Regions from separate parts of the Streptomyces sp. NPDC014889 genome, predicted to be linked through region 2. Evidence: riboswitches for the same ligand, from Rfam matches in the RefSeq annotation. Region 2 holds a riboswitch; the other holds the start of a gene.

Region 1 (14,736 bases), on a different contig from region 2:
GCTCCACCTCGGTGGCGGCACCGGCCTTGATGACCGCGACACCGCCGGCGAGCTTCGCCAGGCGCTCCTGGAGCTTCTCGCGGTCGTAGTCGGAGTCGCTGTTCTCGATCTCGGCGCGGATCTGGTTCACGCGGCCCGCGACCTGGTCGGTGGAGCCGGCGCCGTCGACGATGGTGGTCTCGTCCTTGGTGATGACGACCTTGCGGGCGCGGCCCAGGAGGTCCAGGGTCGCGTTCTCCAGCTTGAGGCCGACCTCCTCGGAGATGACCTCGCCGCCCGTGAGGATGGCGATGTCGCCGAGCATGGCCTTGCGGCGGTCGCCGAAGCCCGGGGCCTTGACGGCGACGGACTTGAAGGTGCCGCGGATCTTGTTGACGACCAGGGTCGACAGGGCCTCGCCCTCGACGTCCTCGGCGATGATCAGCAGCGGCTTGCCCGACTGCATGACCTTCTCCAGGAGCGGGAGCAGGTCCTTGACCGAGGAGATCTTGGAGTTGGCGATGAGGATGTACGGGTCCTCGAGCGACGCCTCCATGCGCTCCATGTCGGTCGCGAAGTAGGCGGAGATGTAGCCCTTGTCGAAGCGCATGCCCTCGGTGAGCTCGAGCTCGAGACCGAAGGTCTGCGACTCCTCGACGGTGATGACGCCTTCCTTGCCGACCTTGTCCATGGCCTCGGCGATGAGCTCGCCGATCTGGGTGTCGGCGGCGGAGATGGAGGCGGTGGAGGCGATCTGCTCCTTGGTCTCGACCTCCTTGGCCTGGTCGAGCAGGGCGGCGGAGACGGCCTCGACGGCACGCTCGATACCGCGCTTCAGGGCCATCGGGTTGGCGCCGGCGGCGACGTTGCGCAGGCCTTCCTTGACCAGGGCCTGGGCGAGCACGGTCGCGGTGGTCGTACCGTCACCGGCGACGTCGTCCGTCTTCTTGGCGACTTCCTTGACCAGCTCGGCGCCGATCTTCTCGTACGGGTCCTCGAGCTCGATCTCCTTGGCGATGGAGACACCGTCGTTGGTGATCGTGGGGGCGCCCCACTTCTTCTCGAGGACGACGTTGCGGCCCTTGGGGCCGAGGGTCACCTTGACGGCGTCCGCGAGCTGGTTCATGCCGCGCTCGAGGCCTCGCCGCGCCTCCTCGTCGAACGCGATGATCTTGGCCATGTGAAGTGGTCCCTCCAGGACTGGGGGTGATTCCTTCGGACCGCGCCCGCGCCCGCGACGGACGGCCTCCGGTCCACGGTGGTTCCTTGCCCCACCTGGCCCGCGGCCTCACCGACCCGGTCCTTCGTTGTCACTCTCACCTTCAGAGTGCTAACGCCAATGATTAGCACTCGACCCCTCCGAGTGCAAGCGCCTTCGGGGGGTCGGCGGGCAGTCGGGCGGGCGCGGAGGCGGATGTGCGGGCCGGCGGACGGAGGGGGGAAGGGGGCGCGGGCACAGCGAAGGGCCCGCACCCCGGCAGCGGAGGTGCGGGCCCTTCCGAAGAAGAACGTCGCTTGCGGTGGTCGCGCGATTCAGGCCGTGACGCGGACCATGTCGGCCTGCGGACCCTTCTGGCCCTGCGAGATCTCGAACTCGACCCGCTGGCCCTCTTCCAGCGTGCGGTAGCCGTCCATCTGGATCGCGCTGTAGTGGACGAAGACGTCCGCACCACCGTCGACCGCGATGAAGCCGTACCCCTTCTCCGCGTTGAACCACTTGACGGTGCCCTGAGCCATGCCTAACTCCCCTATTACTGGCCCTTGCACAGATCCACACTTCGCGGACCCGGGTCAGACCTCACCCCCCGTGGATCGGGGGCGTGCGCCGGAACGCGTCGACCGCGGCTGAATGTATCTGTCCAACTGCCGTCTGCAACAGGTCAATCGGACGAGAAATCTGGACGTACGCGGTCCGGAATATAGGAAGAGTTCACGCGAATTCAGGGCATTTCGGGCCCCATAAGCAAGGCAAATGCCGCAAAAGGTCCGCAGACTTTGGCTACTTCTTGCCGGGCCCGCGGCAGAAATCCATGGCCCCGGAATCCGAGTCCGGGGGCGCGTTCCCCAACTCTACCCCGTTCAATCACACAGAATTGCCCCCTCCGCTTCTCTCGCGGAAGGGGCAACTCGGGTGAACTCTGCGTGACCGGAATTACCGAAGGTAATGGTCAGCCGCCGGCGACCGCCGGGATGATCGAGACGCCCGCGCCGTCCGGGGTGGCCGTCTGGAGGCCCTGCTCGAACCGGACGTCGTCGTCGTTGACGTACACGTTGACGAAGCGGCGCAGCTTGCCCTGGTCGTCCAGGACCCGGGCGGCGATGCCCGTGTGGTTCTTCTCCAGGTCCGAGATGACCTCGGACAGGGTCGCGCCCTCGGCGCTCACCTCGGCCCGCCCGCCGGTGTAGGTGCGCAGGATGGTGGGGATGCGGACGTTCACGCTCATGCCAGGCCAGCCTCTCGGAAGGAGTCCAGGGTCGGACGGATCGTCGCGGTCAGGCCGGTGCCGGCCACCGCGTCCAGCGTCTTCAGCCCGTCGCCGGTGTTGAGGACGACGGTGGTCTTGGTCGGGTCGAGGACGCCGTTCTCGACCAGCTTCTTCGTCACGCCGACCGTCACACCGCCCGCGGTCTCGGCGAAGATGCCCTCGGTCCGCGCCAGCAGCTTGATCGCGTCGACGACCTGCTCGTCGGTCACGTCCTCCACCGCGCCGCCGGTGCGGCGCGCGATGTCCAGGACGTACGGGCCGTCGGCCGGGTTGCCGATGGCCAGGGACTTGGCGATGGTGTCCGGCTTCTGCGGCCGCACGACGTCGTGGCCCGCCTTGAAGGCGGTGGACACCGGCGAGCAGCCCTCGGCCTGGGCGCCGAAGACCTTGTACGGCCTGTCCTCGACCAGTCCCAGCTCGATCAGCTCCCGCAGGCCCTTGTCGACCTTGGTGAGCTGGGAGCCCGAGGCGATCGGGACGACGATCTGGTCCGGCAGCCGCCAGCCGAGCTGCTCGCAGATCTCGTACGCCAGGGTCTTGGAGCCCTCGGCGTAGTACGGCCGCAGGTTGACGTTGACGAAGCCCCAGCCCTCGCCGGCCGGATCGCCGATCAGCTCGGAGCAGAAGCGGTTCACGTCGTCGTAGTTGCCCTCGATGCCGACGAGTTCGCCGCCGTAGATCGCGGCCATCACGACCTTGCCCTGCTCCAGGTCGTGCGGGATGAACACGCAGGAGCGCAGTCCGGCGCGGGCGGCCGCGGCGCCGACGGCGCCGGCCAGGTTGCCGGTCGAGGAGCAGGAGAGCGTGGTGAAGCCGAAGGCGCGGGCCGCCTCCAGCGCCTGGGCGACGACGCGGTCCTTGAAGGAGTGCGTCGGGTTGCCGGAGTCGTCCTTCACGTAGAGGCCGCCGGTCACGCCCAGTTCACGGGCGAGGCGGTCGGCCTGGACGAGCTTGGTCCAGCCCGGGTTCAGGTTCGGCTTGCCGGCGACGTCCGCGGGGACGGGCAGCAGCGGGGCGTAGCGCCAGATGTTCGCGGGGCCCGCTTCGATCCGCTTGCGCAGCTCCTCGGTGTCGTAGGCCGAGAAGTCGTAGGCGATCTCCAGCGGGCCGAAACACTCCTCGCAGGCGAAGACCGGGCCGAGGGGGACGCGGTGACCGCACTCGCGACAGCTCAGCGCCGCGGCGGGGCCGAGGTTCACGGTGGAATCGGTGCTGCTTGCAACGGTCTGCACAGCCATGTGAGGCGAGGCCCTTTCTCCTCATCTTCCTCACGACGCATCTCGCCGTGAGACGGATTTGGCACCTTCCCTAGCCGGGAGCCTCGCGAAGACGATCGGCTGTGCGCGCACAGCAGTCGATACGAGAACCGGCTGGAGGGTTGCCGGGGCTTCATCGGGCCGTGTCCCTCTGCCCCTCTGGATGAGCTGTATTCGGTTGTGGCGCGGAGGTGACCCCCGGCATGGGATGGTCGTCCGCGTTGTTCAAGACTGTAACGGAAGGCCAGGACGGCCGAGACAGTCGTCCGAACCGCGAGACGACACCGCGAGACGACAGTCGCGGGACGACAGTGAGGAGCCGCTGACCGTGCTGGAAGAAGTCGAGCGCTGGCTGGCCACCCGCTCCTGGTCCGTGGCCGACCGGCCGCTCCACCAGATCCTGGCGGCCAAGCAGCGCACCGGTCAGTCCGTCTCCGTGGTGCTGCCCGCGCTGAACGAGGAGGCGACGGTCGGCGACATCGTCACGGTGATCCGCCGCGACCTCGTGGAGCGGGCGCCGCTCGTCGACGAGATCGTCGTCGTCGACTCCGGCTCCACCGACCGCACCTTCGAGGTGGCCGCCGCCGCGGGCGCCCGGGTGGTGCGCCGCGACGAGATCCTGCCGCGCCTGCCGGCGGTGCCGGGCAAGGGCGAGGTGCTGTGGCGCTCCCTGCTCGTCACCCGCGGGGACGTCGTCTGCTTCGTGGACGCCGATCTGCGGGAGTTCTCCTCCGACTTCGTCACCGGCATCGTGGGCCCGCTGCTCACCGAACGCGACATCGACCTGGTCAAGGCGATGTACGACCGCCCCTTCACCGTGCCCGGCTCGGCCGCCTCCGACCCGGCCGCCGCCGGGCAGGGCGGGCGGGTCACCGAGCTGATGGCGCGCCCGCTGCTCAACATGCACTGGCCGCAGCTGGCCGGCTTCGTGCAGCCGCTCGGCGGCGAGTACGCGGCCCGCCGCTCACTCCTCGAACAGCTTCCCTTCCCGGTCGGCTACGGCGTCGAACTGGGCATGCTGGTCGACGCGCTGCACCTGGTGGGCCTGGACGCGCTCGCGCAGGTCGACGTCGGGGTACGCAGGCACCGGCACCAGGACGGGCAGGCGCTCGGCCGGATGGCCGCCGCGATCTACCGCACCGCCCAGCTCCGCCTGGCCCGCGGCCATCTCGTGCGCCCCCGGCTCACCCAGTTCGAGCGCGGCGAGAGCGGCTTCGAGCCGCGGACGCACCCCGTGGACACCGAGGAGCGTCCGCCGATGGCCGAGGTCGCGGAGTACGCGGCCCGGCAGGTGGCGTGAAACACCGGCCTCGCCCGCTTTCCGGCGGCTACGAAGCGGAACCGTACGTTTGAGCGTTTCGGGGCCGGGCTAGGTTGAGCCTTATGGCTTCTACGCACGGTGCCGAGGTGCTGGTCGCGTCCAATCGCGGCCCGGTTTCGTATCAGGTGCGCGAGGACGGCTCGCTCCACTCCCGGCGCGGAGGCGGAGGGCTGGTGTCCGGGCTCTCCGCGATCGGCCCGGAGGCGGGCGCGGTGTGGGTGTGCGCCGCGCTGAGCGACGCCGACCGGCAGGCGGCGGGCCGCTTCGAGGGCGGGCGCCGGCTGCCGTCGGAGGCGGCCGGCGGGCAGCAGGTGCGGATGCTCGACATCGACGCGCGGGTGTTCTCCGACGCCTACAACGGCATCGCCAACTCGGTGCTGTGGTTCGTCCACCACATGCTGTACCAGACCCCGCTCGAGCCGGTCTTCGACGCCGAGTTCCGGCGCCGGTGGAAGTCCTACGAGGCCTACAACCTGGCCTTCGCCGAGGCGCTGGCGGAGGAGGCGGCCGAGGGGGCGGCCGTGGTGGTGCAGGACTACCACCTGACGCTCGTGCCGGGGATGCTGCGCGACTTCCGGCCCGATGTGCGCATCGGCCACTTCTCGCACACGCCCTGGGCGCCCGCGGACTACTTCCGGATCCTCCCCGACGACATCGCCGAGCAGGTGCTGCGCGGGATGCTGGGCGCGGACCGGCTTGGCTTCCTCACCCGGCGGTGGGCCGACGCGTTCGCCGGGTGCTGCGACGCGCTCGTCGGCGGGCTCGGGGGCACCCGGATCGGGGTGCACGGGCTGGGCGCGGACGCGGAGTTCCTGCGGGAGCGGTCGCACCGGGCCGACGTCAAGGAGCGGATGGCGGCGCTGCGCGAGGAGATCGGCGCCGGTCCGGACGGTGGCCCGCGCCGGACGATCGTACGGGTGGACCGGACCGAGCTGTCCAAGAACATCGTGCGGGGGCTGCACGCGTACCGGGAGCTGCTGGAGGAGCGCCCGGAGTGGCGCGAGCGGGTGGTGCACGTGGCGTTCGCCTACCCCTCGCGGCAGGACCTCGCGGTGTACCGGGAGTACACGCAGGAGGTGCGGCGGGTGGCCGAGGAGATCAACGCGCGGTACGGGACGCCCGGCTGGACCCCCGTGCTGCTGCACGTGGAGGACGACTTCGCGCGGTCGCTCGCGGCGTACCGGATCGCCGACGTGGCGCTGGTCAACCCCATCCGGGACGGGATGAACCTGGTCGCCAAGGAGGTGCCGGTCGTCTCCGACTCGGGGTGCGCGCTGGTGCTGTCGCGGGAGGCGGGGGCGTACGCGGAACTGGGCGACGACGCGGTCGTCGTCAACCCGTACGACGTGGTGGGGACGGCCGGGGCACTGCACCGGGCCCTGAGCATGCCGGGTCCCGAACGGGCGGAGCGGACGAAACGGCTGGCCGCCGCCGCGACCGCGCTGCCGCCCGCCCAGTGGTTCCTGGACCAGCTCCAGGAGCTCGGCGGCTGAGCGGACGGACGGCTACGCGAGGCGGTCCGCCAGGTCCCTCAGCAGCGCCACCACCCCGGCGGGGCCGTCCACCACCAGGTCGGCCCGCTGCGACACCTCGGTGACCTCCGTGCTTCCGCTGCAGACCAGGACGCCCGGGACTCCGTCCGCGCGGAGTTCGTCGACGGCGGCGAAGGCCGGGAGGTCGCCCAGGTCGTCGCCCGCGTACAGGACCGACGTGGCGCCCAGGCCGCGGGCGCAGTCCAGGAGCGCCACGCCCTTGTCCATGCCCGGGGGGCGCAGTTCGAGGACCAGGCGGCCGGGCTCGACGATCAGCCCATGACGGGCGGCCAGGTCGGCGAGGGGCTCGCGCAGCGCCTCGAACGCGGCCTGCGGGTCGTCCGCGCGGCGGGTGTGGACGGCGACCGAGCGGCCCTTGTCCTCGGTCCAGGTGCCGTGCCCGGCGGTCCGGTCGAGGAGGCCGGGCAGTTCGGCGCGGACGGCGGCGACGCCGGGGTGCGGGGGCGGGGCGGTGACCGTGCCCGTGGCGGCGTCCCAGCGCTCGGCGCCGTAGTGGCCGAGGACGACCAGGTGCTCCAGACCGGGCACGCCCGCGAAGCCGCCGTGGCGCACCGCGACACCGGGCGCGCGGCCGGTGACCACCGCGACGGCGGCCACCTTCGGGGCGAGCGAGGAGAGCGCGGGCACCGCGTCCGGGTGGGCGCGGGCCTGGTCGGGGTCGGGGACGATCGGTGCGAGCGTCCCGTCGAAGTCGAGTGCGATCAGCGCGCGCTCGGGCCGGGCGAGAAGCGCGGCGAGCCCGTCCCGTCCCGCCCGGGTGACGGGCGCCGGCAGATCGGAGACGGAGGCGGTCGAGTCGGCGGAGTGACGGTCCTGACTACCCATGGGGCGAACCTATCCCTCCCCGACCCGCCGCACTCCTCCACCGACCCGGATCTCACGACCCAGCGCGAACACACCACCGGGCGCGGACTCCACCGCCCGGCACCACACCATCCGACGCGGGCACATCGCCGGACACTGACCTCACGACCCGGCTCAGGGACACCGCGGGCGCGGACTCCACCGCCCGGCACCACACCAACCGACGCGGGCACACCGCCGGACACGGGCCTCACGACCCGGCTCAGGGACACCGCGGGCGCGGACTCCACCACCCGGCACCACACCAACCGACGCGGGCACACCGCCGGACACGGGCCTCACGACCCGGCTCAGGGACACCGCCGGGCGTGGGCACACCGCCCGGCGCGAGCCCAGCCTTCGGGAGCAGGCTGCGCCGCATGGCCGGCGCCGTGCGGCGCTCGCGTTCGTGGCGGTGGGCGTTCACCGCCCGGCGCGGGCACATCGCCGAGGCGCGAGCTTCACGCCCGGCGCGAAAACGCCCTCGGCGCGGACCCCCGCGACGCGGGCACCCGGCGTGGGCTCAGCGTTCGGCGCGGCGGGTTTCTCGGACGCGGCGGAGGCGGTTCACCGTGACCGGGTCGTGGGCGAGGGCGCGGGTGTCGTCGAGGAGGGCGTTGAGGAGCTGGTAGTACCGGACCGGCGACAGGCCGAGCTCCTCGCGTATCGCGCGCTCCTTCGCGCCGGGGCCGGTGAAGCCGCGGCGCTCCAGGGCGAGGATGTCCCGCTCCCTGCGGCCGAGCCCCTGCTCCTCGTCGTCGTGCATACCAGGCACCGTAGCCCCCACCACCGACATCGGCCCTCGCCGGCCCGTCCGCGCCGTTCCGGCCGTCCCGGCGTCACCAAGTGGACACAATTGGTCTGCACCAAGCAAGTGGACTAGACCTCTCCCGGTCGACGGTCCACACTGTTCCACGTGAAACACGTCATCGCCCTCGATGTGGGCGGCACCGGGATGAAGGCCGCCCTGGTCGCCGCCGACGGCTCCCTGCTGCACCGGGCCCGCCGGGCGACCGGCCGCGAGCGGGGTCCGGACGCCGTCGTCGAGGGCATCCTCGACTTCGCCGCGGAGCTGCGCGCGCACGGCGTCCGGCACCTGGGCCAGGAGGCGGCCGCGGCCGGCGTCGCCGTCCCCGGCATCGTCGACGAGGAGCGAGGCATCGCCGCCTACTCGGCGAACCTCGGCTGGCGTGACGTACCCCTGCGCGATCTGCTCGCCGAGCGGCTCGGCGCCCCCGTGGCCCTGGGCCACGACGTGCGCACCGGCGGGCTGGCCGAGGGCCGGATCGGGGCGGGCAAGGGCGCGGACCGATACCTCTTCGTGCCGCTGGGCACCGGGATCGCGGGCGCCATCGGCATCGACGGCCGGGTGGAGACGGGCGCGCACGGCTTCGCGGGCGAGATCGGCCACATCGTCGTACGCCCCGGCGGCCTGGACTGCCCCTGCGGGCAGCGCGGCTGCCTGGAGCGGTTCGCCTCCGCGTCGGCGGTCAGCCAGGCATGGGCCGAGGCGTGCGGGGACCCGGACGCGGACGCGGCGGACTGCGCCAAGGCCGTGGAGGCCGGGGACGCGAGGGCACGGACGGTCTGGCAGGAGGCGGTGGACGCGCTCGCCGACGGGCTGGTCACCGCGCTCACCCTGCTGGATCCCCGCACGCTGATCATCGGCGGCGGGCTCGCCGAGGCGGGCGAGACGCTGTTCGGGCCGCTGCGCGAGGCGGTCCGGCGGCGCGTCACCTTCCAGAAGCTGCCGTCGATCGTCCCCGCCGCCCTGGGGGACACCGCCGGCTGCCTGGGTGCGGGACTCCTGGCCTGGGACCTGCTCAACACTTCTACGAGTTTTCCGGAGGTAGCCATCTGATGGCCCCCAGCAAGGTTCTGACCGGAGCCCGGGTGGTGTTGCCCACCGGGATCGTGGACGGCGGCCGTGTGATCGTCGACGGCACGCGGATCGCCGACAACGCCCGGGAGGACGCCGAGACCCTCGACGTACGCGGGCACTGGCTGGTCCCCGGCTTCGTCGACCTCCACAACCACGGCGGAGGCGGCGCCTCCTTCTCCGGCACGGCCGACGACGTGCTGACCGCCGTCCGCACCCACCGGGAGCACGGCACCACCACCCTGGTCGCCTCCACCGTCACCGACGACATGGGCCTCCTCGTCAAGCAGGCGGGCCTGCTGTCGGAACTCGCCGAGCAGGGCGACATCGCGGGCGTCCACTTCGAGGGGCCGTTCATCTCGCCGTGCCGCAAGGGAGCGCACTCCGAGGAGCTGCTGCGCGACCCGGACCCCGCCGAGGTGCGCAAGCTGATCGACGCCGCCCGCGGCCGGGCCAGGATGATGACCCTGGCCACCGAACTGCCCGGCGGCATCGACTCCGTACGGCTGCTCACGGAGCACGGCGTGATCGCGGCGATCGGGCACACGGACGCGACGTACGAGCAGACGGTGGAGGCGATCGACGCCGGAGCCACCGTCGCCACCCACCTGTTCAACGCGATGCCGCCGCTGGGCCACCGCGCCCCCGGCCCGATCGCGGCCCTGCTGGAGGACGAGCGGGTCACGGTCGAGCTGATCAACGACGGAGTGCACCTGCACCCCGCCGCCCTGGAGCTGGCCTTCCACCACGCGGGCGCACAGCGGGTCGCCTTCATCACCGACGCCATGGACGCCGCCGGGATCGGCGACGGCCGCTATCTCCTCGGCCCGCTCCAGGTCGAGGTCGAGGGCGGGGTCGCACGGCTGGTGGAAGGCGGCTCGATCGCGGGCTCGACCCTGACCCTGGACCGGGCCTTCCACCGGGCGGTGACCGTCGACCGGCTCCCCGTCACGGACGTGGTCGCCGCGCTGTCCGCCAATCCGGCCCGGCTGCTCGGGATGGACGACCGGGTGGGCTCCCTGGAACCCGGCAAGGACGCCGACCTGGTCCTGCTCGACGAGGACTTCACCCTCAAGGGCGTGATGCGGCGGGGCACCTGGGTGGTTGAGCCCCAACTGGGCTGATCCGTCCACCCGTCCGGCAGGCGGTGGCCGGTCCGAGGGGTGGGCGGTGGGCCGTGTCTTTGGCATGATCGAGTCTTCGGAACTTCGCGGCGGACACGCGCTTACTCGGGGGAGGTCGGCCCGTTGATCCTCACGGTCACGCTGAACACCGCTCTCGACATCACCTATCGGGTGCCGTCCCTGCGGCCGCACGCCACCCACCGGGTGTCCGAGGTGACCGAGCGGCCCGGCGGCAAGGGTGTCAACGTGGCCCGCGTGCTCGCGGCCCTCGGTCATGAGGTGACGGTCACCGGCTTCGCGGGCGGGGCCACCGGGCGCCAGGTGCGGGACCGGCTCGCGTCCGAGGCGCCGGGCGTGGTGGACGCGCTGGTCCCGGTCGCGGGCGCGACGCGGCGCACCATAGCCGTCGTCGACGCGCGCACCGGCGATACCACCCAGCTCAACGAGCCGGGCCCGGTCGTCGGCCCCGCCGAGTGGTCCGCCTTCCAGGACGTGTACGAGGAGCTGCTCGGCTCGGTGTCGGCGGTGGCGCTGTGCGGCAGCCTGCCGCCCGGGCTGCCGGTGGGCGCGTACGCCGGTCTGATACGGACGGCACGGGCGGCCGGGGTTCCCGTCCTGCTGGACACCAGCGGCGAGGCCCTGCGGCGCGGGGTGGCGGCCCGCCCCGACATCGTCAAGCCGAACGCGGACGAACTGGCCGAGCTCACCGGTTCCCACGAGCCGCTGCGCGCCACCCATGACGCCCGCCGCCGCGGCGCCCGCGCGGTCGTCGCCTCCCTGGGCGCCGACGGCCTCCTCGCCCACACCCCCGACGGCCTGTGGCGGGCCGCCCCGCCCGCCCGCGTCCAGGGCAACCCGACCGGCGCAGGCGACTCCGCGGTCGCCGGCCTGCTGTCAGGGCTGGTCGAAAACCTCCCGTGGCCGGACCGCCTGACCCGCGCGGTCGCCCTGTCGGCGGCGACGGTCCTGTCCCCGGCGGCGGGCGAGTTCGACTGCCGCGGCTACGAGGATCTGCTGACGCGTGTCAGGGCAACGGCGGAACGGACGGCGGCGTAGCTCCGACGGTGGCCGGTGACCGCACTGCCGTCCGGAGAGCGGCGGTCGCCCTCCGCTCCACCCGAGGACGACCGGCGTCTCATCCCTTGCTGAGCCACACCTGGTCCAGGACGGCATCGCACTGGTTGCCGTCGTTGCAGGCGATCTCGATGACGTTGGTTCCCTGGTTGAGGTTCACAGGAGCCCAGGTGGTCTGCCACCCCTTCTCCCAGTCCCCCTTGGGCGCCTGCGCCTCGCCGATGAAATTGTTCAATCTCAGCGGGCCGGTGTTCGCCTTGCCGTTCACCGAAAGCGTCGCGTTGGCGTCCACTCCCGGGATGCCGTAGCGGACGTTCAGCCGATAGGAGCCGGGCTTCTGGATACCGTCGACGGTCCAGGTGACCCTGGCTCCCACCTGGTTGAAGCCCGTTACGTACACACCGCCGTCAGCCTCGGCGCCCTTGAAGTCGGTCGCCGTCCCGGCGCCGCCTTCCAGGCGCAGCGCCTTGGCGTCGATCTTCGGCAGTTCCTCCGGGCCCTTCGCGTCGGCCTTCCGGGTCGGGGTCGGCTCGTCGCTCTGGGTCACCGTGGGGTCGGCGCCACCCGCCTGGTTGTCGTCCTTCTTGCCGGAGTCGTCGCCGAGCATCGCCACGCCGATGCCGATGACCACCGCGGCGACCACCGCGATGGCGCCGATCAGCAGGCCCTTGGTGTTCGGGCCCCGGCCGCCGCCCTGGGACTGCCTCCGGCCCGCGGGCGCGCCGCCGGGCAGGGTCTCCGGGGCGGCGTAGTGGGCGTTCGGCTGACCGAACGTGCCCTGCTGCTGCGGGACCTGCCCGTAGGGCGCCGTCGGGGACTGCTGGCCGTACTGCCGCTGACCGACCGTGCGGACACGGTTGACCGCGTTCGGGTAGCCGTAACCGCTCGAGGGCGGCTGGGCTCCGTTGGCCTGCCCGTCGGCGTACAGGTAGCCGAACGGGTCGTCGTCCTCGGGCGTGCTCGCGCCGCTGTTGCCGGGCGTCATCCCTTGGTACTCCTCAACAGGTGCGGGGTCGGGCGGTACGTCGTGAGAAAGGCGAGCCTACCCGCTCCACGGGGCCCAAACGGGTGACTCACGCCGCACGAGTCGACTGACCTGCGGCTCATCCGGCACGGCGATGTTGTTTGGGACGAGATCGTTTCTCGACGTACATCCGTTCGTCGGCTGATTTCAGCACTTCGTCCGCCGTCATTCCGCAGTGGGCCCATCCGATGCCGAAGCTCGCCCCGACCCGGACGGCCCGGCCCTCGGCGCGGATCGGCTGGATGATCTCGTTGCGCAGCCGTACGGCGAGGTCCTGGGCGTCGGCCCGGCCGAGGCCGTCGGCGAGGATCACGAACTCGTCGCCGCCGAGCCGGGCCACCGTGTCGCCGTCGCGTACGCCGTTGCTCAGCCGCCGGGCCACCTCGATGAGCACCGCGTCGCCCGCGTTGTGCCCGAACCGGTCGTTGATCGACTTGAAGCCGTCGAGGTCGCAGAAGAGGACCGCGAGGCCCTTGGTGCCGTCGTCGTGGTCGCCCTCGGGGGCGATGGTGTGCACGTGGTGGTCGTAGGCGTCGTAGGCCTCGGTGCCCGGCCGGAAGTCGAAGCCGTGGTCGCCGACGTCGTAGCCGGCGTGGCCGTGGGCGGTGTCCTGCGACTCGGGGTCGCCCGCGTGCGCGGCCCGGGACCGCCGGCACAGCCGGGCGGACAGGCGGGAACGCAGCTCGGCGGAGTTCGGCAGGCCGGTCAGGGAGTCGTGGGAGGCGCGGTGGGCGAGCTGGAGCTCGCGGCGCTTACGTTCCTCTATGTCCTCGACGTGCGTGAGCAGGAAGCGGGGCCCGTCGGCGGCGTCCGCGACGACGGAGTTGCGCAGGGACACCCAGACGTAGGAGCCGTCGCGGCGGCCCAGTCGCAGCTCCGCCCGGCCGCCCTCCGCCGAGGTGCGCAGCAGGGTGCCTATGTCCTCGGGGTGGACGAGGTCGGAGAAGGAGTAGCGGCGCATGGCGGAGGCGGGGCGGCCCAGCAGCCGGCACAGGGCGTCGTTGGTGCGCAGGATCCGGCCGTGCTCGTCGCCGCCCATCTCGGCGATGGCCATGCCGGAGGGGGCGTACTCGAAGGCCTGGCGGAAGCTCTCCTCGCTGGCACGCAGGGCCTGCTGCTCGCGCTCCAGGCGTATGAGGGCGCGCTGCATGTTGGAGCGCAGCCGGGCGTTGCTGATCGCGATGGCCGCCTGGAAGGCGTACATCTGGAGGGCCTCGCGGCCCCAGGCGCCGGGCCGGCGGCCGTTGCGCGGGCGGTCCACGGAGATCACGCCGAGCAGTTCGCCGGAGGAGCCGCCGGATCCGCCGGGGACGTCCATCGGCGCGAAGAGCCGATCGGCGGGGTGCCACTCGTCCTCGAAGCGCGGCGCGGGCCCGTCCGTGTACCACGTCGGGACGTCGTCGTCGTCGAGGACCCAGCCCTCGGTGTGGGGTATGAAGACCAGGCCGCCCCACTGCTCACCCATGGCCAGCCGGCGGTCCCAGGAATCCCGGGAGCCGACGCGGCCGGTGATGAGCGACTCGGCGGCGGCGTTACCGGCCAGGGCGGCGACCACGAGGTCGCCGTCGGCGCGCACGAGGTTGACGCAGGCCAGCTCGTAGCCGAGGCCCTGCACCACGCCGTCGGCGACGGTCTGCAGTGTGTCCGCCAGGCTTCGCGCGGTGTTCATGTCCGCCATGACCTGGTGCAGTTTCCGCAGGGACGCCAGGCGGACGTACGGCTCCGAGTCGGTCTCCATGCTCGCCCTCCCCCCGAGACCTCGCCAGCAGAATCAAGGGTGCTGTTCGGCGTATCGTCTGCGCATTCTCCGCCACTGAATCACAGCGCGAAGCCCACTCGGTACACAGGGTCAACAATTCCCAGCTCTTGTGACTCAAGTCACAGATGAACGTGAACAATTGAGTGCGGTTTCTGTCTTTCCCCTGTGCGTTTGCCGAACGCGGGCCACGCAGTTGTGGAGACATGATGCACGACTCGCTCCGCCGCTGGTCCTAGGTCCGGCTTCGGGCCCGGGTCCGATGCGGCGGCGCCGGGCCGGTGGCTAGCGTTCCGTGTGTGTTGAAGCCTTCCTCCGTGCCGCCCGCCCCCTGTCCCGCCGCCTCCGCCGAGCCGTCTCCGCTCGGGCAGCGAGGGCGTCCGTCCGGGCATGCTGAGGGGGTGACCGACGAGGAGTTCCGTGCCGCGATGTCCCGGCTGG
Region 2 (14,736 bases):
TGACGGAGAAGAACAAGAAGGACATCATCGCGTACCTCGACGCGGTCAACGGTGACGAGACCACGACCCCGGGTGGTATGGACCTGGGTGGCCTCGGACCGGTCACCGAGGGTCTGTTCGCCTGGATCTTCGGACTGGGTGCCCTTGTCGCGGTCGCCGTCTGGGTCGCCGCTCGGACCGCAAAGGCCAAGAAGTCATGAGTAGCCAAGACATTCCTGAAGAGAACCTGCCCGCAGCGCAGGCAGCCCCCGAGCACGGGCGCGGCGCGGTCTCCGTGGCGGACGAGCGGGCTCCGTTCGCCGACCCGGGACTGCCGCCCCACGAGCCCCGGATCCAGGACATCGACGAGCGGGCCGCCAAGCGGTCCGAGCGCACCGTCGCCCTGCTGTTCACGGTGTCGATGCTGGCCACTCTCGGCTTCATCGCCTCGTACGTGACGATCCCGCACGACCAGTCGATCTTCGTCTTCCCGCTCGGGCACATCAACGCGCTGAACTTCGCGCTCGGCCTGACGCTGGGTGTGGCGCTGTTCGCGATCGGCGCGGGCGCGGTCCACTGGGCCCGCACCCTGATGTCCGACGTCGAGGTCGCCGACGAGCGTCACCCGATCGAGGCATCCCCCGAGGTCCGTGCGAAGGTCCACGCGGACTTCAAGCAGGGCGCCAAGGAGTCGGTGATCGGCCGTCGCAAGCTGATCCGCAACACGATGCTCGGCGCGCTCACGCTGGTGCCGCTGTCCGGTGTCATGCTGCTGCGCGACCTGGGCCCGCTGCCCGGGACGAGCCTGCGCCACACGCTGTGGGCCAAGGGCAAGCGCCTCGTCAACATGAACACCAACCTTCCGCTGCGTCCCGAGGACGTCTCGGTCGGCTCGCTCACCTTCGCGATGCCGGACGGTCTGAAGGACACGGACGAGGACTTCGCCAACGAGATCGCCAAGGCCGCCCTGATGATCATCCGGCTCGAGCCGGCCGACATCAAGGACAAGCGCGAACTCGACTGGGGCCACGAGGGCATCGTCGCCTTCTCGAAGATCTGCACCCACGTGGGTTGCCCGATCTCCCTGTACGAGCAGCAGACGCACCACGCCCTGTGCCCGTGCCACCAGTCCACCTTCGACCTCTCCGACGGTGCCCGAGTGATCTTCGGCCCCGCCGGCCACGCTCTGCCGCAGCTGCGCATCGGCGTGGACAGCGAGGGTTACCTCCAGGCGCTCGGCGACTTCGAGGAGCCCGTCGGTCCTGCATTCTGGGAGCGCGGATGAGTACATCAGCAGCCAACACGAATCCGTCTGCCGCTGACGGGGCGGGCCGCTCTCGCGGGCAGGCACCGGCCGGCGAGAGGCTCGCCGACTGGGCTGACGGCCGGCTCGGGATCTACTCCCTGGCCAAGGCCAACATGCGCAAGATCTTCCCCGACCACTGGTCGTTCATGTTGGGTGAAGTCTGCCTGTACAGCTTCATCATCATCATCCTCACGGGTGTGTACCTGACGCTGTTCTTCCACCCCTCGATGAACGAGGTGGTGTACAACGGCTCGTACGTCCCGCTGCAGGGTCAGCTGGTGTCCGAGGCGTTCAACTCGACCATGCACATCTCCTTCGAGGTGCGCGGTGGTCTGCTCATCCGGCAGATCCACCACTGGGCCGCGTTGATCTTCCTGGCCGGCATGTTCGTGCACATGATGCGCGTGTTCTTCACCGGCGCGTTCCGCAAGCCGCGGGAGATCAACTGGCTGTTCGGCTTCCTGCTGTTCGCCCTGGGCATGTTCACCGGTTTCACCGGTTACTCGCTCCCGGACGACCTGCTCTCCGGCACCGGTGTCCGCTTCACCGAGGGTGCGATCCTGTCCATGCCGATCGTCGGCACGTACATCTCGTACTTCCTCTTCGGCGGCGAGTTCCCCGGCCACGACTTCGTGGCGCGGTTCTACTCGATCCACATCCTGCTGCTGCCCGGCATCATGCTGGGCCTGGTGGTCGCCCACCTGATCCTGGTCTTCTACCACAAGCACACGCAGTTCGCGGGTCCCGGCAAGAGCAACAAGAACGTCGTCGGCATGCCGCTGCTGCCGGTGTACATGGCCAAGGCCGGCGGCTTCTTCTTCCTGGTCTTCGGCGTCCTCGCGATCATCGCGGCGATCGTGGAGATCAACGCGATCTGGGTGATCGGCCCGTACCGTCCGGACCAGGTGTCCACCGGCGCCCAGCCCGACTGGTACATGGGCTTCGCCGAGGGTCTGGTCCGCTTCATGCCGGGCTGGGAGGTCAACTTCTGGGGCCACACGCTCGTCCTGGGCGTGTTCATCCCGCTGGTCCTCTTCGGCCTGGTCCTGGCGGCGCTGGCGGTCTACCCGTTCATCGAGTCCTGGATCACCGGCGACAAGCGCGAGCACCACATCCTGGACCGCCCGCGCAACGCCCCCACGCGTACCGCGTTCGGTGTCGCCTGGATCACGATGTACATGATCACGCTGGTCGGCGGCGGCAACGACCTGTGGGCCACGCACTTCCACCTGTCGATCAACGCGGTCACCTGGTTCGTCCGGATCGGCTTCTTCGTCGGACCGGTCATCGCGTTCGTCGCCACCAAGCGGATCTGCCTCGGCCTCCAGCGCCGCGACAAGGAGAAGGTGCTGCACGGCCGCGAGACCGGCATCATCAAGCGCCTGCCGCACGGTGAGTTCATCGAGATCCACGAGCCGCTCAGCCAGGAGCAGCTCTTCACGCTCACGGCGCACGACCAGTACGAGCCGGCCGAGATCGGCCCGACGGTCGACGAGAACGGTGTCGAGCGCAAGATCAAGGGCTCGCAGAAGCTCCGCGCCAAGCTCAGCAACGCGTACTACGGCGAGGACAACCAGATCCCGAAGCCGACTGTCGAGGAATACAGGGAGATCACGAGCGGCCACGGCCACCACTGATCACTGACCGCTGCGCGTCGCCACGCCACGGTCGAAGGGCCCCGTCCGATCTCCGGACGGGGCCCTTCGCGGTGTCCGGGGCTGGATAGGGTGGACCTGTTCGAGACACGCGTCCCGCATACGGGACACCGACCCAGGAGCGGCATATGAACGCTGTGACCCCCGCTGGAGGCGACACCGCGGCGGGCCGTTCCTGGCCCCGGGTGCTGAACGGTCTGCTGGAGGGCCGCGACCAGAGCGCGGACGACACCGCCTGGGCCATGGACCGGATCATGGGCGGTGAGGCGACGGACGCGCAGATCGCCGGGTTCGCGGTGGCGCTGCGGGCCAAGGGCGCGACCGTCGAGGAGATCACCGGGCTCGTGCGCACGATGTACGAGCACGCGAATGTGATCGAGGTGCCGGGCGCCACCGTAGACATCGTCGGTACGGGCGGCGACGGCGCGAAGACGGTGAACATCTCCACCATGTCGTCGATCGTCGTCGCCGGCACGGGCGCGAAGGTCGTCAAGCACGGCAACCGGGCCGCGTCGTCCGCCTCCGGGGCGTCCGACGTGCTGGAGAAGCTGGGCGTCAACCTCGACCTGACCCCGCAGCGGGTGGTGCAGGTCGCCGAGGAGGCCGGGATCACTTTCTGCTTTGCGGTGAAGTTCCATCCGGCGCTGCGCCATGTGGGCGCCGCGCGCGGGCAGTTGGGGATCCGGACCGTGTTCAACCTCCTCGGTCCGCTGACCAACCCGGCGAAGGTGAAGGCGCAGGCGGTCGGTGTGGCCGTCGCGCACGAGGCGCCCATCGTGGCGGGCGTCTTCGCCGAGCGCGGCAATTCCTCCCTGGTCTTCCGGGGCGACGACGGCCTCGACGAGCTGACCACCACGTCCACTTCACGGGTGTGGGCCGTCCGGGACGGCAAGGTCACCGAGGAGACCTTCGACCCGCGGGACGTCGGCATCGAGCTGGTGCCAGTGGAGGCGCTGCGAGGCGCGGACGCCTCGTACAACGCGGAGGTGGCCCGGCGCCTGCTGGACGGCGAGAAGGGGCCCGTACGGGACGCCGTCCTGCTGAACTCCGCGGCGGCGCTGGTGGCCCTGCGGCCGGGCCCGGGCAGCCTCGCCGAGCAGATCCGGGCCGGTATGGACCGTGCGGCGGAGTCCATCGACTCAGGGTCCGCCAAGCGCGTGCTGGAGCGCTGGGTGGCCGTCAGCAACGCCTGAGACCCTCGTCCTTCCCCGCAGGGCGCAGTCCACGATCCGGACTGCGCCTTGCGCGCGGAAGACCGTGTGGCAGGATGCTGAACCAGGTCATGAGTGACAGCCATGTGGCCCCGGCCGGCTGTCCGGCAACCCTCCGTCCGTGGCGGGGTGCCCCGGGTGAAGACCAGGCCGTAGGCAGCGAGGTCTACGGCAAGCGCGGACCCCTCGCGTCACCAGGGGTCCTGGTCGTTCGAGGGAGCCTTCCGTGAGCAAGCGAATGCGCTAGGGCGTAGAGCCCCGCCTCCGCATCCCCCTTTTCACCCCTCTCCACGCTCGAGCCGTGCCCGCTCGCGTGGCGATGCCGCCTGCTTTCACGGGAGTTCACCCATGTCCGTTTCCACCGTTGCCGCCGACCAGTCCGCCTGCCGTGACATCCCGGAGCCGCTGCCCGTGCTGGGCCGGGACGTCACCGTTCCGCTCGTCACCGGCGGGGAGGTCACCTACGCGGCGCTCGACTACGCGGCCAGCGCGCCCGCCCTCCAGCGGGTCTGGGACGACGTCGCCGCGTACGCGCCGTACTACGGCAGCGTCCACCGCGGCGCCGGCTACCTCTCCCAGCTCTCCACCGACCTGTTCGAGAACGCCCGCGAGACGGTCGCCCGGTTCCTGGACTGCCGTGCGGAGGACCAGGTGGTGTTCACCCGGTCCACCACGGACTCCCTCAACCTGCTCGCCCGCGCGCTGCCCGGTGACTGTCAGGTCTTCGTCTTCGAGACCGAGCACCACGCCTCGCTGCTGCCGTGGCGGGACGCGCGGGTGACGTACCTCGACGCGCCGCGCACCCCGGAGCGCGCCGTGGCGACCCTGGAGCGGGCCCTCGCCGAGCGCGCCCCCCACGGCCCTGCCCTGGTGTGCGTCACCGGCGCCTCCAACGTCACCGGCGAGCTGTGGCCGGTACGGGAACTGGCCGCCGCCGCCCACGCGCACGGCGCCCGGATCGTCCTGGACGCCGCCCAACTCGCCCCGCACCACCCGGTGTCGGTGCGCGACCTCAACGTCGACTGGGTCGCCTTCTCCGGCCACAAGCTGTACGCCCCCTTCGGCTCCGGCGTCCTGGCCGGCCGCGCCGACTGGCTGCGCGAGGCCGAGCCCTACCTCGCGGGCGGCGGCGCGAGCCGCACGGTGGCGCGGCGCGCCGACGGGTCCGTGGACGTGCGCTGGCACGAGTCGGCCGCCCGCCACGAGGCCGGCTCCCCGAACGTCATCGGCGCCTACGCCGTCGCCTCGGCCTGCACCGCGCTGACCGAGGCCGGCTTCGACGACCTCGTCGCGCGCGAGCAGCACCTGATCCGCAAGGTGCGGGCGGGGCTCGCCGAGGTGCCCGAGGTCAGGGTGCTGTCCCTGTTCGGCGACGACGCCCCGCGGGTCGGCGTACTGTCCTTCGTCGTGGCGGGCTGGAACAGCTCCCACTTCGCCGCCGCCCTCTCCGCCGAGTACGGCATCGGCGTCCGCGACGGCCTCTTCTGCGCCCACCCCCTGGTCCGCACCCTGCTGGGCGGCGACCCGCAGAGCCAGGGCGAGTGCGGGGCGCCCGAGGCCGCCCCGGGCGAGAAGTCCCTCAACGCCATCCGGGTGAGCTTCGGCGCGGGCACGCCCGACGAGCACGTGGACCGCTTCGTGGCGGCGGTGCGGGGGCTGGTCCGCGACGGGGCGAAGTGGACGTACCGCACGGAGGACGGCCGCTGCGTCCCGGCGGTGTGATCCGCCCGTTCAGGAGCCCCGGGCGGTGAGGAGCCCGGGGCGCTCGGGCGTCGGTGCAGGTCAGGAGTCCAGACCGATGGCGAAGGCCGCCTCCAGGTCGTGCTGCGAGTACGTGCGGAAGGCCACGTGCGTGTCCGTCCCCTCGACGCCCGGGATCTTGCTGATCCGCCCCGGGATGACCTCCGCGAGGTCCTCGTGCTGCCGCACCCGGACCATGGCGATCAGGTCGTACGTGCCGGTGACGGAGAACACCTCGCTGACCGAGTCCAGTGAGGCGATCTGCTCGGCGATCTCGGGGATCCGGTCCACGCTGGTCTTGATGAGGACGATCGCGGTGATCACGGCTGGTTCTCTCCCTCGGGGGCCGGAGCAGGGGCGGGCTTCACTCTAGTCTTCCGGCCGGACCAGGCCCACGTGCAGGCGAAGCCCAGGGCGAAGCCCACCACGTGGGCCAGGTAGGCGACCTGCGGTCCCTCGGCGGCGCGCCCCGCGGCCAGCCACTGCAGGGCCGCCCAGAAGGGCAGGACCACCCACGCGGGAAAGCGCAGCGGCATGAAGAACAGGAACGGGAAGAGGCTGGTCACCCGGGCACGGGGGAACAGCAGGAGAAACGCGCCGAGGACCGCCGAGATCGCGCCGGAGGCCCCCACCAGGCTCTGCACGGAGTTGGCGTTGGCGGCCGCGTAGCCCACCAGGGCCAGATAGCCGCAGCCGACGTAGAACAGCGTGAACCGGACGCGGCCCATGCGCTCCTCGGTCATCGCCCCGAAGACGTGCAGGAACAGCATGTTGCCGAGCAGGTGCACCCAGCTTCCGTGCACGAACAGGGCCGTCGCGGGGGTGAGGGCGGCCCGCGGTGAGCCCGTGAACAGGTCGGCGGGGACCACGCCCCACCGCCGGAAGTAGGCCCGCTGGGCGAGCAGCAGCGCGTCCCCGGTGCCGTAGGAGGGATTGAGACCCGAGGCCGGGCCGGTCACGAAGATCAGACAGCACAGGACGATCAGGGCGCACGTCACCGGCGCCTGCATGCTCCGTACCGCCCTGGCCGCCCTGATCGTCCGGGCGGCCACCGTGTACCTGTTGCCGATCATGTGCACAGAGCATGGCGTACCGGGACGCAACCGCACAGACCGCCTCGCCGCCATGGACGGACCGGCGCCGAGTCCCCGCCAGGCCGTAGGGTTACGTGCCACACGCCCAGGGAATCTGGCGCGTCACGGACACAGAAGGAAGCGAACAGTCACGATGACGGTTCCTCTGCCGACCGCCACGACGCGGTGGCGCTGCACCCTGTGCGGCAACCTCACCCGTTTCGACGTGACCCGCTCGTCGAAGGTCGTCGAGTACGTGCACCTCGACCTGGCGGGAGAGCCGCAGGTGGAGGAGCGCGAGGTGGTCAGTGAGACGATCGAGTCAGTGCGTTGCCGTTGGTGCAACGCCGTGGACCAGGTGGAACTCGTGGACAGGCCGGGCGCCGGTTCCTGAGCGGAACGGGCCCGTACGGGCGACCCCCGCAGGGGGCCGCGGGGAACAGAGGCATTGAGGCATTGGGGTGACGGATGGCGGAGACACAAGGCGGGGGGCCGGGCGACGGCGCCGCCGAGGTGCTCGACCGTCCCCTGCCCGACGGAGTGCGCCGCCGGGTCGTCCAGATCGTCTCCGACTCGTTCGGGGCACTGACGTTCGGGGAGCTGCCCGCGCAGCTGCGGCAGTACGCCCGGTTCACTCCCAGCCGCCGGGCGAAGTTCGCGGGCAACGCCATGGCGGCCGCCCTGGAGACCGATCCGCTGTTCCGCCAGCGCGTCGGCGAGAAGTTCAAGGAGGCCCAGCCGGAGCTGTCGGCCGCCCTCGACTCCGGCTCGCCACCCCCGGCCGCGGACCCGCTCGACGTGGCGGCCGCGGCGTACGTGCTGCGCCCGCCGGGCTGGGTGAAGCTGGTCGCCGCCGCGGGCGAGGAGGCCCAGCGGGCCGACGCCGAGCGCGCCGACGAGGAGAGCCGGGCCGAACTGGAGCGGCTGCGCGCCGAGCTGGCGGCGGCCCGCGAGCAGAACCGGGCCGACACCGAGCGGCTGCGGGCCGAGCTGGACGCCGCCCGGAAGGAGTCCGAGTCGCTGCACCGCAGGCTGCGGGCCGCGCACAGCGACGTCAAGCGCGGTGAGGCCGCGCTGCGCAAGGCACGGGGCGAGCTGGAGGCCGCGCGGGCCGAGGGGCAGGCGCAGGTGTCGGCCGCCGAGAGCGAGGCCAGACGGCTCAAGGCGCGTCTGGGGGAGGCGGAGGCGGCGCTGGAGACCGCCCGCCGGGCGGCCCGCGAGGGGCGCAGCGTGGAGGACATGCGGGTACGGCTGTTGCTGGACACCGTCCTCGACGCGGCCCAGGGGCTGCGCCGGGAGCTGGCGCTGCCGCCGGTGTCGGTGCGGCCGGCGGAGACCGTGGACGCGGTGGAGCCGGGCCGGATGACCCCCAAGGACATCGCCGCCCGCGCGCTGTCCGAGCACGACCCGGCGATTCTCGACCAGTTGCTCGCGCTGCCGCAGGCGCATCTGGTCGTCGACGGCTACAACGTCACCAAGACCGGTTATCCGCAGATGCCGCTGGAGAAGCAGCGGCTCAGGCTGCTGGGGCAGCTCTCGCAGCTCGCCGCGCAGACCGGCGCCGAGGTCACCTGTGTCTTCGACGGGGCCGAGCTGGTCGCGCCGGTGCTGCTCGCGCCGCCGCGCGGGGTGCGGGTGCTGTTCTCCAAGCCGGGGGTCACGGCGGACGAGCTGATCCGTCAGCTGGTGCGGGCCGAGCCGCCCGGCCGGCCGGTGATCGTCGCCTCGACCGACCGCGAGGTCGCCGACGGGGTCGCGAAGGCGGGGGCGCGGCCGGTGGCCTCGGTGGTGCTCCTGAAGCGGCTCTCCCGCGGCTGAAAACGGACTTAGGGTCGCGAAAAGCCTTTAGCGCAACATACGGGCCGCATTCCCGAATTGGTCGGAAGCGTCACGCGACACAGGGTCAAGTGGTCCTCACTGCTGGTGAGTTATGGGCAAAGAATGCAGCGAGTGGCGGGATTTTCCGCCCCAGGATTTGAATTCATCACGATGAGGTCACTAGGGTCAGGCTCGAACCTCCGAGCGGGTGATCACTCAGAAGAAGGAGCTCGCTTTCGTGGCGTCCCACCGTCGACCCAAGCAACCCAGCCGTGCGCGTGTGACTGTGCTCACCACCGCAGCGGCAGCGGCCGTAGCGATCAGTGCCCAGGCCGCCAACGCAGCCCCGAGCGCTAAGCCGAGCAAGGACGAGGTCAAGTCCAAGGTCGACGAGCTCTACCAGCAAGCGGAGCAGGCCACCGAGAAGTACAACGGGGCCAAGGAGAAGCAGGAGAAGCTCCAGAAGGAGATCTCCACCATCCAGGACAACGTCGCCCGCGGCCAGCAGGATCTCAACAAGCTGCGCGACGGCCTCGGTTCGCTGGCAGCGGGCCAGTACCGCACCGGCGGCATAGACCCCTCGCTCCAGCTCTTCCTGTCCTCCGACCCGGACGACTACCTCGACAAGGCCTCCACGCTCGACCAGTTGAGCGGCCAGCAGGTCGAGGCGCTGAAGAAGATCCAGGACAAGCAGCGGGAGCTCGCCCAGGAGCGGTCCGAGGCCTCCGCGAAGCTCAAGGATCTCGCCGCCACCCGCACCGAGCTGGGCAACAAGAAGAAGGAAGTCCAGGGCAAGCTCGCCGAGGCGCAGCGGCTCCTGAACAGCCTCACCGCCAAGGAGAAGGCCGCGCTCGCCGCCGAGCAGCAGCGGGCCAGCCGGGCCTCCACCGAGCGTGTGCAGATGGGCAACGCCGCCCCCGCCTCCGGCCGGGCCGGCGCCGCGTTCTCCGCCGCCCAGTCCAAGATCGGCTCGCCCTACGTCTACGGCGCCACCGGCCCGTCCTCCTACGACTGCTCGGGTCTGACCTCGTGGGCGTACGCCCAGGCCGGCGTCAGCATCCCGCGCACCTCCCAGGCGCAGGCCAACGCGGGCACCCGGATCTACTCGCAGAGCCAGCTCCAGGTCGGCGACCTGGTCATCTTCTACGGCGACCTGCACCACGTCGGCCTCTACGCGGGCAACGGCCAGGTGCTGCACGCCCCGCGCACCGGCACCGTCGTGCGCTACGAGTCGATCGGCAACATGCCCTTCCAGTTCGGCGTCCGCATCTGACGCCGATTCCGGAGAGCACGTCTCCCACTCGCCCGAACGGGCGAATCCCGGCACCTCACGGTGACCCCGCGCCCCGCCCATGACCTGCGTCTGAGGCGGGGCGGCCGCGTTCGGTGCCCCCTCGGCGGCTTTGGCCGCCGTGTGTCCGCGCGGCTACTGTCTGGCGCGTTTCCCGCCGGCCGGGCGCTCGGCGCCCCGGTCACGGGAAGCGGTCAGTGTCCGCCAGTGGAGGGAGTACGGCTTCCCGTGGGGTCTCATCGCCGCCCAGCACCGTCCGGGTTCGACCGGGGCGCGGGCGCCGCGTTCTGCGTTCTGTCCGTCGCCGCCGCCGCCCTCGGCGCCGTACCGGCCACCTCGGCCGTCGCCGCTCCGCACGGCGACGCCCGGTCCGAGGTCGACCGCCTCTACCAGGAGGCCGAGAAGGCGACCGAGGCCTTCGACCAGGCCGGCGAGCGCGCCGACCTGCTGCGCACCCGGGTGCACGAACTGCAGGACCGCATCGCCCGGCGGCAGCAGCGCGTCAACGACCTCAGGGAGTCGCTGGGTTCGCTGGCCGGGGCGCAGTACCGCTCCGGCTTCGACCCGTCGATCGCCCTGCTGCTCTCCCGCGACCCGGCCGACTACCTCGACAAGGCCGCCACGCTCGAGAGGATCACCGACCACCAGACCGGCGAACTGAAGAACCTGCGGCGGGTGCTGCGCGCACTCTCCCAGGACCGCACCGAGGCCACCGGCGCCCTCGCCGAACTGGACAAGAACCGCAAGGCGGCCGCGACCCACAAGCGGACGATCGAGCAGAAGCTCGCCCGGGCCCGGCAACTCCTCGGCGCCCTGCCCCCGTCGGAGCGCGAGGACTACGAGCGGGCCTCCCGCTCCGGCCGGGAGGACCTCTTGCCCGGCCTCGACGCCGGCCCGGCCGCCTCCGGGCGCGCGGCCGCCGCCTTCGCCGCCGCCCGCTCCGCCCTCGGCCGCCCCTACGTCTGGGGCGCCAACGGGCCCACGGGTTTCGACTGTTCGGGCCTGATGCAGTGGTCGTACGCGCAGGCCGGAGTGCATCTGCCGCGCACCTCGCAGGAGCAGCGCAACGCGGGCCGGCGGATCCCGCTGTCCGAGGCCCGGCCCGGCGACCTGGTCGTCTACCGCTCCGACGCCGGCCATGTCGCGATGTACGCGGGCAACGGCCGGGTGATCCACGCGCCCCACCCGGGCGCTCCTGTGCGCTACGACCCGGTGAACATGATGCCGATCTCGTCGGTGACCAGGGTCTGACGGCCGTCCCGGTGCCGCCGTACGATCGGGAAATGGCTGGTCGTGGGCGGACGTCGAAATCCTCGGTGACGGCGGTGTGCCTGCTGCTGGCGTCCCTGACGGCCTGCGGCGGGCCGTCCGCGGCCGACACCGCGAGGGCCGAGGTGCAGCGGGTGCTCGACCGGCGGGCGGCGGCGGTCCTGCACCACGATCCGGCGGCGTACGCGGCCACCGGGGTCCGGGACCCGTACGCGCGCGTGCGGGCCGTGCCGCTGACGGACTGGTCCTACCGGCTGAAGAGCCTGCGCCGCAGCGGCGACACCGCGGTCGCGCAGGCCGAACTGCGCTACCGGGTCACCGGTTACGACAAGGCGCCCGTCACCGCCGGCCGCACGCTGACCCTGTCCACCGGCGCCGACGGGAAGTGGTACGTCGACTCCGACCGGCCCGAGAGCGATTCCGCCGAGCAACTGTGGGACCAGGGCACGGTCTCGGTGGTGCACGGGCGCGGCAGTCTCGTGCTCGGCGTCGGACACGGCGACGCGGACCTGCGCGGCTACGCCGGCCTGGCCGACCGCGCGATACCCGCGGTCTCGGACGCGTGGGGCACGGACTGGAGCCGGCACGTCGTCCTGCTGGTCCCCAGGTCCCTCGACGGCATGGCCGGGCTGCTCGGCTCGACCGCGTCCAACTACCGCGGGATCGCCGCCGTCACCACGGGCGAGACCGGGGGCTCGGGCCGCGCGCCCGCGGACCGGATCATCGTCAACCCGGCCGCCTACGGCATGCTCGGGACGCTCGGCAAACGGGTCGTCCTCACCCATGAGACGACCCATGTCGCCACCCGCGCCCACACCAACGCCGCCACCCCGCTGTGGCTCTCCGAGGGCTACGCGGACTGGGTCGGCTACCGCGGCACCGGCCGCACCGCGGCCGAGGTCGCGCCCGAACTGCGGCGCGCGGTGGCCGGCGGGGACGCCCCCGCCGCCCTGCCGGCCGACGCGGACTTCGGCTTCGCCGGCGACCCGGCCCGGCTCGCCCGGGCCTACGAGAGCGGCTGGACGGCCTGCCGCATGATCGCCGACCAGTGGGGCGAGCGGCGCCTGGACGACTTCTACCGCGCCGTCGGCGCGCACGGCGTCCGCGAGGGCGCGGTCGAGGACGCCCTGCGGAAGGTCCTCGGCACCACCCTGGACCGGTTCACCGAGCAGTGGCGCGCGTACCTCGTGCGTCAGCTCGGCTGACCGAGCCGGGCGGCGGGCCGGGCCGCCCCGTCCGGCGGCCGTGCCCGGGGCGCGGCGGTGACCGCCGAGCGCCACAGGATCCGGCAGGCGGTCACGGCCGCGGCCACCAGCAGGCCGTTGCGCAGCAGCAGAAGGGTGACGCCGAGAAGGTCGCTCGCGACGACGTGCGCGAAGTACACCGGGAACTCCAGGACCGTCACCGGGGCCGCCGCCAGGACGAGACCGGCCGGCAGCCGCATCCCGCCGTCGCGGAAGCACAGGCAGACGGCGGCCAGGCCGATCAGCCACACCAGGTACTGAGGGCTGAGGACCCGGCTGGTGACCGTGAACAGCAGTACCGCCGTGAACGCCGCCTCGGCGGCCGTGTGCGGACGGAAGCGGCGGGCCCGCAGCCGCCACAGCAGCAGCCAGCCGAGGGCGGCCGCGGTCAGGGCCAGGGACGCGGTGCTCACCACGTCGGTGTACGGGCCGGCGAACTCCAGCGAGCCGTAGGTGAGCAGCACCTGTCCGTGCCAGCCGAGGTGCCGGGCCACGTGCAGGACGAGCGCGGCCGGGGCCTCCACCTCCGTGCCCCGGCCGCGCTGCGCGGTCACGAAGGACAGGGCGCCGGGCATGGTGAGCGCGAACAGCGAGGCGAGCGCCGCCGCGGTCACCGCCGCCGCCGTCCACGCCCGGCGCCCGGCCGTGCCCCGCAGGCCCGGCAGCAGCAGGAGCGGCCACACCTTCAGCAGCGCCCCGAAGCCGGCCAGCGCGCCCATCGCACGCGGGTGCCGGACACCCGCGAGCAACGCGGCCACGGCCACCGCGGTCACCATCACGTCGTAGCGCGCGTAGAGGACCGGGCCGAGCAGGGGCGGGCCCGCCGTCCACACCCGGGCGCCGCGCAGCGGCCGGCCGGGCCGCCGCCCGGCGCACAGCAGCAGGCACAGCACCGCCAGGTCGGCGAGCAGGGCCAGCACGTGGAAGGCCGTGGCGTAGCCGAGGAACGGCAGGGCGGCGGGGGAGAGGATCGCCAGCGCGGCGGCGGGCGGGTACTGCCAGGTCACGTCGCCGACCGGGAACCCGCCCTGCCGCAGCACCTCGTACCAGCCCTGATACGTCACCGACACATCCACCGTGACGTCGTCCGGCCCCGGAAAGCCGACCACCTCGAACACGCACAGCAGCAGCGCGACCCGGCTGACCGCCCAGCCCACGAGCACCCCGGCGAGCCCCCACCGGGTACCTGTCCCGTCCACCCCTCTCCTCTCCCGCAAGCCCGACCGGTCCGTCCGGTCCATCCGGTTCGCGCGGTTCATGCCGCGGGGCACATGATCCCGCGGCCGGTCGGCGCGGGGCGGGCGGCACGGCCGTGGGCCGCGCTGCCGAGCTGGTTCGGTAGGGTCGGCGGTTGTGCGCAAGACCCTCATCGTGACCAACGACTTTCCGCCCCGGCCGGGTGGGATCCAGGCGTTTTTGCACAACATGGCGCTGCGGCTGGACCCCGAGCGGCTGGTCGTCTACGCCTCCACCTGGAAGCGGGGCCGGGAAGGCGCCGAGGCGACGGCCGCGTTCGACGCGGAGCAGCCGTTCACCGTCGTGCGCGACCGTACGACGATGCTGCTGCCGACTCCGGGCGCGACCCGGCGCGCGGTCGGGCTGCTGCGCGAACACGGCTGCACCGCCGTGTGGTTCGGGGCGGCGGCGCCGCTCGGCCTGATGGCGCCGGCCCTCAGAAGGGCGGGCGCCGAGCGGCTGGTGGCCACCACCCACGGCCACGAGGCGGGGTGGGCCCAACTGCCCGCCGCCCGCGGGCTCCTGCGCCGCATCGGGGAGTCGACGGACACGATCACCTACCTCGGCGAGTACACCCGCTCCCGGATCGCCGCCGCGCTGACCCCTGAGGCGGCCGGACGGATGGCGCAACTGCCCCCGGGCGTCGACGAGAAGACGTTCCACCCCGGCTCGGGCGGCGACGAGGTGCGGGCCCGGCTCGGGCTCACCGGCCGGCCGGTGGTCGTGTGCGTCTCACGGCTGGTCAGGCGCAAGGGGCAGGACACGCTGATCCTGGCCATGCCCCGGATCCTGGCCGCCGAACCGGACGCCGTCCTGCTGATCGTCGGCGGCGGACCGTACGAGAAGGAGCTGCGCGCCCTCGCGGAGCGGACCGGGGTGGCCGGCTCCGTGCGCTTCACCGGCCCCGTGCCCTG

Evidence for each region. A riboswitch is a leader RNA that binds a small molecule or an ion and turns the genes downstream of it on or off. The one in region 2 is predicted to bind S-adenosylmethionine.
Region 1: linked by a shared signal. The riboswitch ahead of thrC (threonine synthase) and the one ahead of ACF09J_RS01365 (aminotransferase class V-fold PLP-dependent enzyme) in region 2 are both predicted to bind S-adenosylmethionine.

What each region holds. Positions count from the first base shown of each region.
Region 1 covers NZ_JBIBWH010000006.1:423,971-438,706, forward strand. The annotation lists gene groL (chaperonin GroEL) at 1-1,159, opposite strand, end outside; gene ACF09J_RS14810 (cold-shock protein) at 1,513-1,716, opposite strand; gene ACF09J_RS14815 (MoaD/ThiS family protein) at 2,148-2,423, opposite strand; gene thrC (threonine synthase) at 2,420-3,703, opposite strand; SAM riboswitch class I at 3,722-3,891, opposite strand; gene ACF09J_RS14825 (glucosyl-3-phosphoglycerate synthase) at 4,050-5,021, shown strand; gene ACF09J_RS14830 (trehalose-6-phosphate synthase) at 5,105-6,535, shown strand; gene otsB (trehalose-phosphatase) at 6,548-7,420, opposite strand; gene ACF09J_RS14840 (DUF3263 domain-containing protein) at 7,962-8,204, opposite strand; gene ACF09J_RS14845 (ROK family protein) at 8,355-9,299, shown strand; gene nagA (N-acetylglucosamine-6-phosphate deacetylase) at 9,299-10,441, shown strand; gene ACF09J_RS14855 (1-phosphofructokinase family hexose kinase) at 10,565-11,497, shown strand; gene ACF09J_RS14860 (carbohydrate-binding protein) at 11,577-12,500, opposite strand; gene cdgB (diguanylate cyclase CdgB) at 12,619-14,277, opposite strand; gene ACF09J_RS14870 (flavin reductase family protein) at 14,697-14,736, shown strand, end outside.
Region 2 covers NZ_JBIBWH010000001.1:296,275-311,010, forward strand. The annotation lists gene ACF09J_RS01345 (c-type cytochrome) at 1-200, shown strand, start outside; gene ACF09J_RS01350 (Rieske 2Fe-2S domain-containing protein) at 197-1,264, shown strand; gene ACF09J_RS01355 (cytochrome bc complex cytochrome b subunit) at 1,261-2,922, shown strand; gene trpD (anthranilate phosphoribosyltransferase) at 3,069-4,133, shown strand; SAM riboswitch class IV at 4,219-4,335, shown strand; gene ACF09J_RS01365 (aminotransferase class V-fold PLP-dependent enzyme) at 4,500-5,873, shown strand; gene ACF09J_RS01370 (Lrp/AsnC family transcriptional regulator) at 5,934-6,215, opposite strand; gene ACF09J_RS01375 (rhomboid family intramembrane serine protease) at 6,212-6,964, opposite strand; gene ACF09J_RS01380 (hypothetical protein) at 7,119-7,358, shown strand; gene ACF09J_RS01385 (NYN domain-containing protein) at 7,433-8,782, shown strand; gene ACF09J_RS01390 (NlpC/P60 family protein) at 9,021-10,055, shown strand; gene ACF09J_RS01395 (NlpC/P60 family protein) at 10,302-11,324, shown strand; gene ACF09J_RS01400 (hypothetical protein) at 11,357-12,547, shown strand; gene ACF09J_RS01405 (glycosyltransferase 87 family protein) at 12,535-13,785, opposite strand; gene ACF09J_RS01410 (glycosyltransferase family 4 protein) at 13,940-14,736, shown strand, end outside.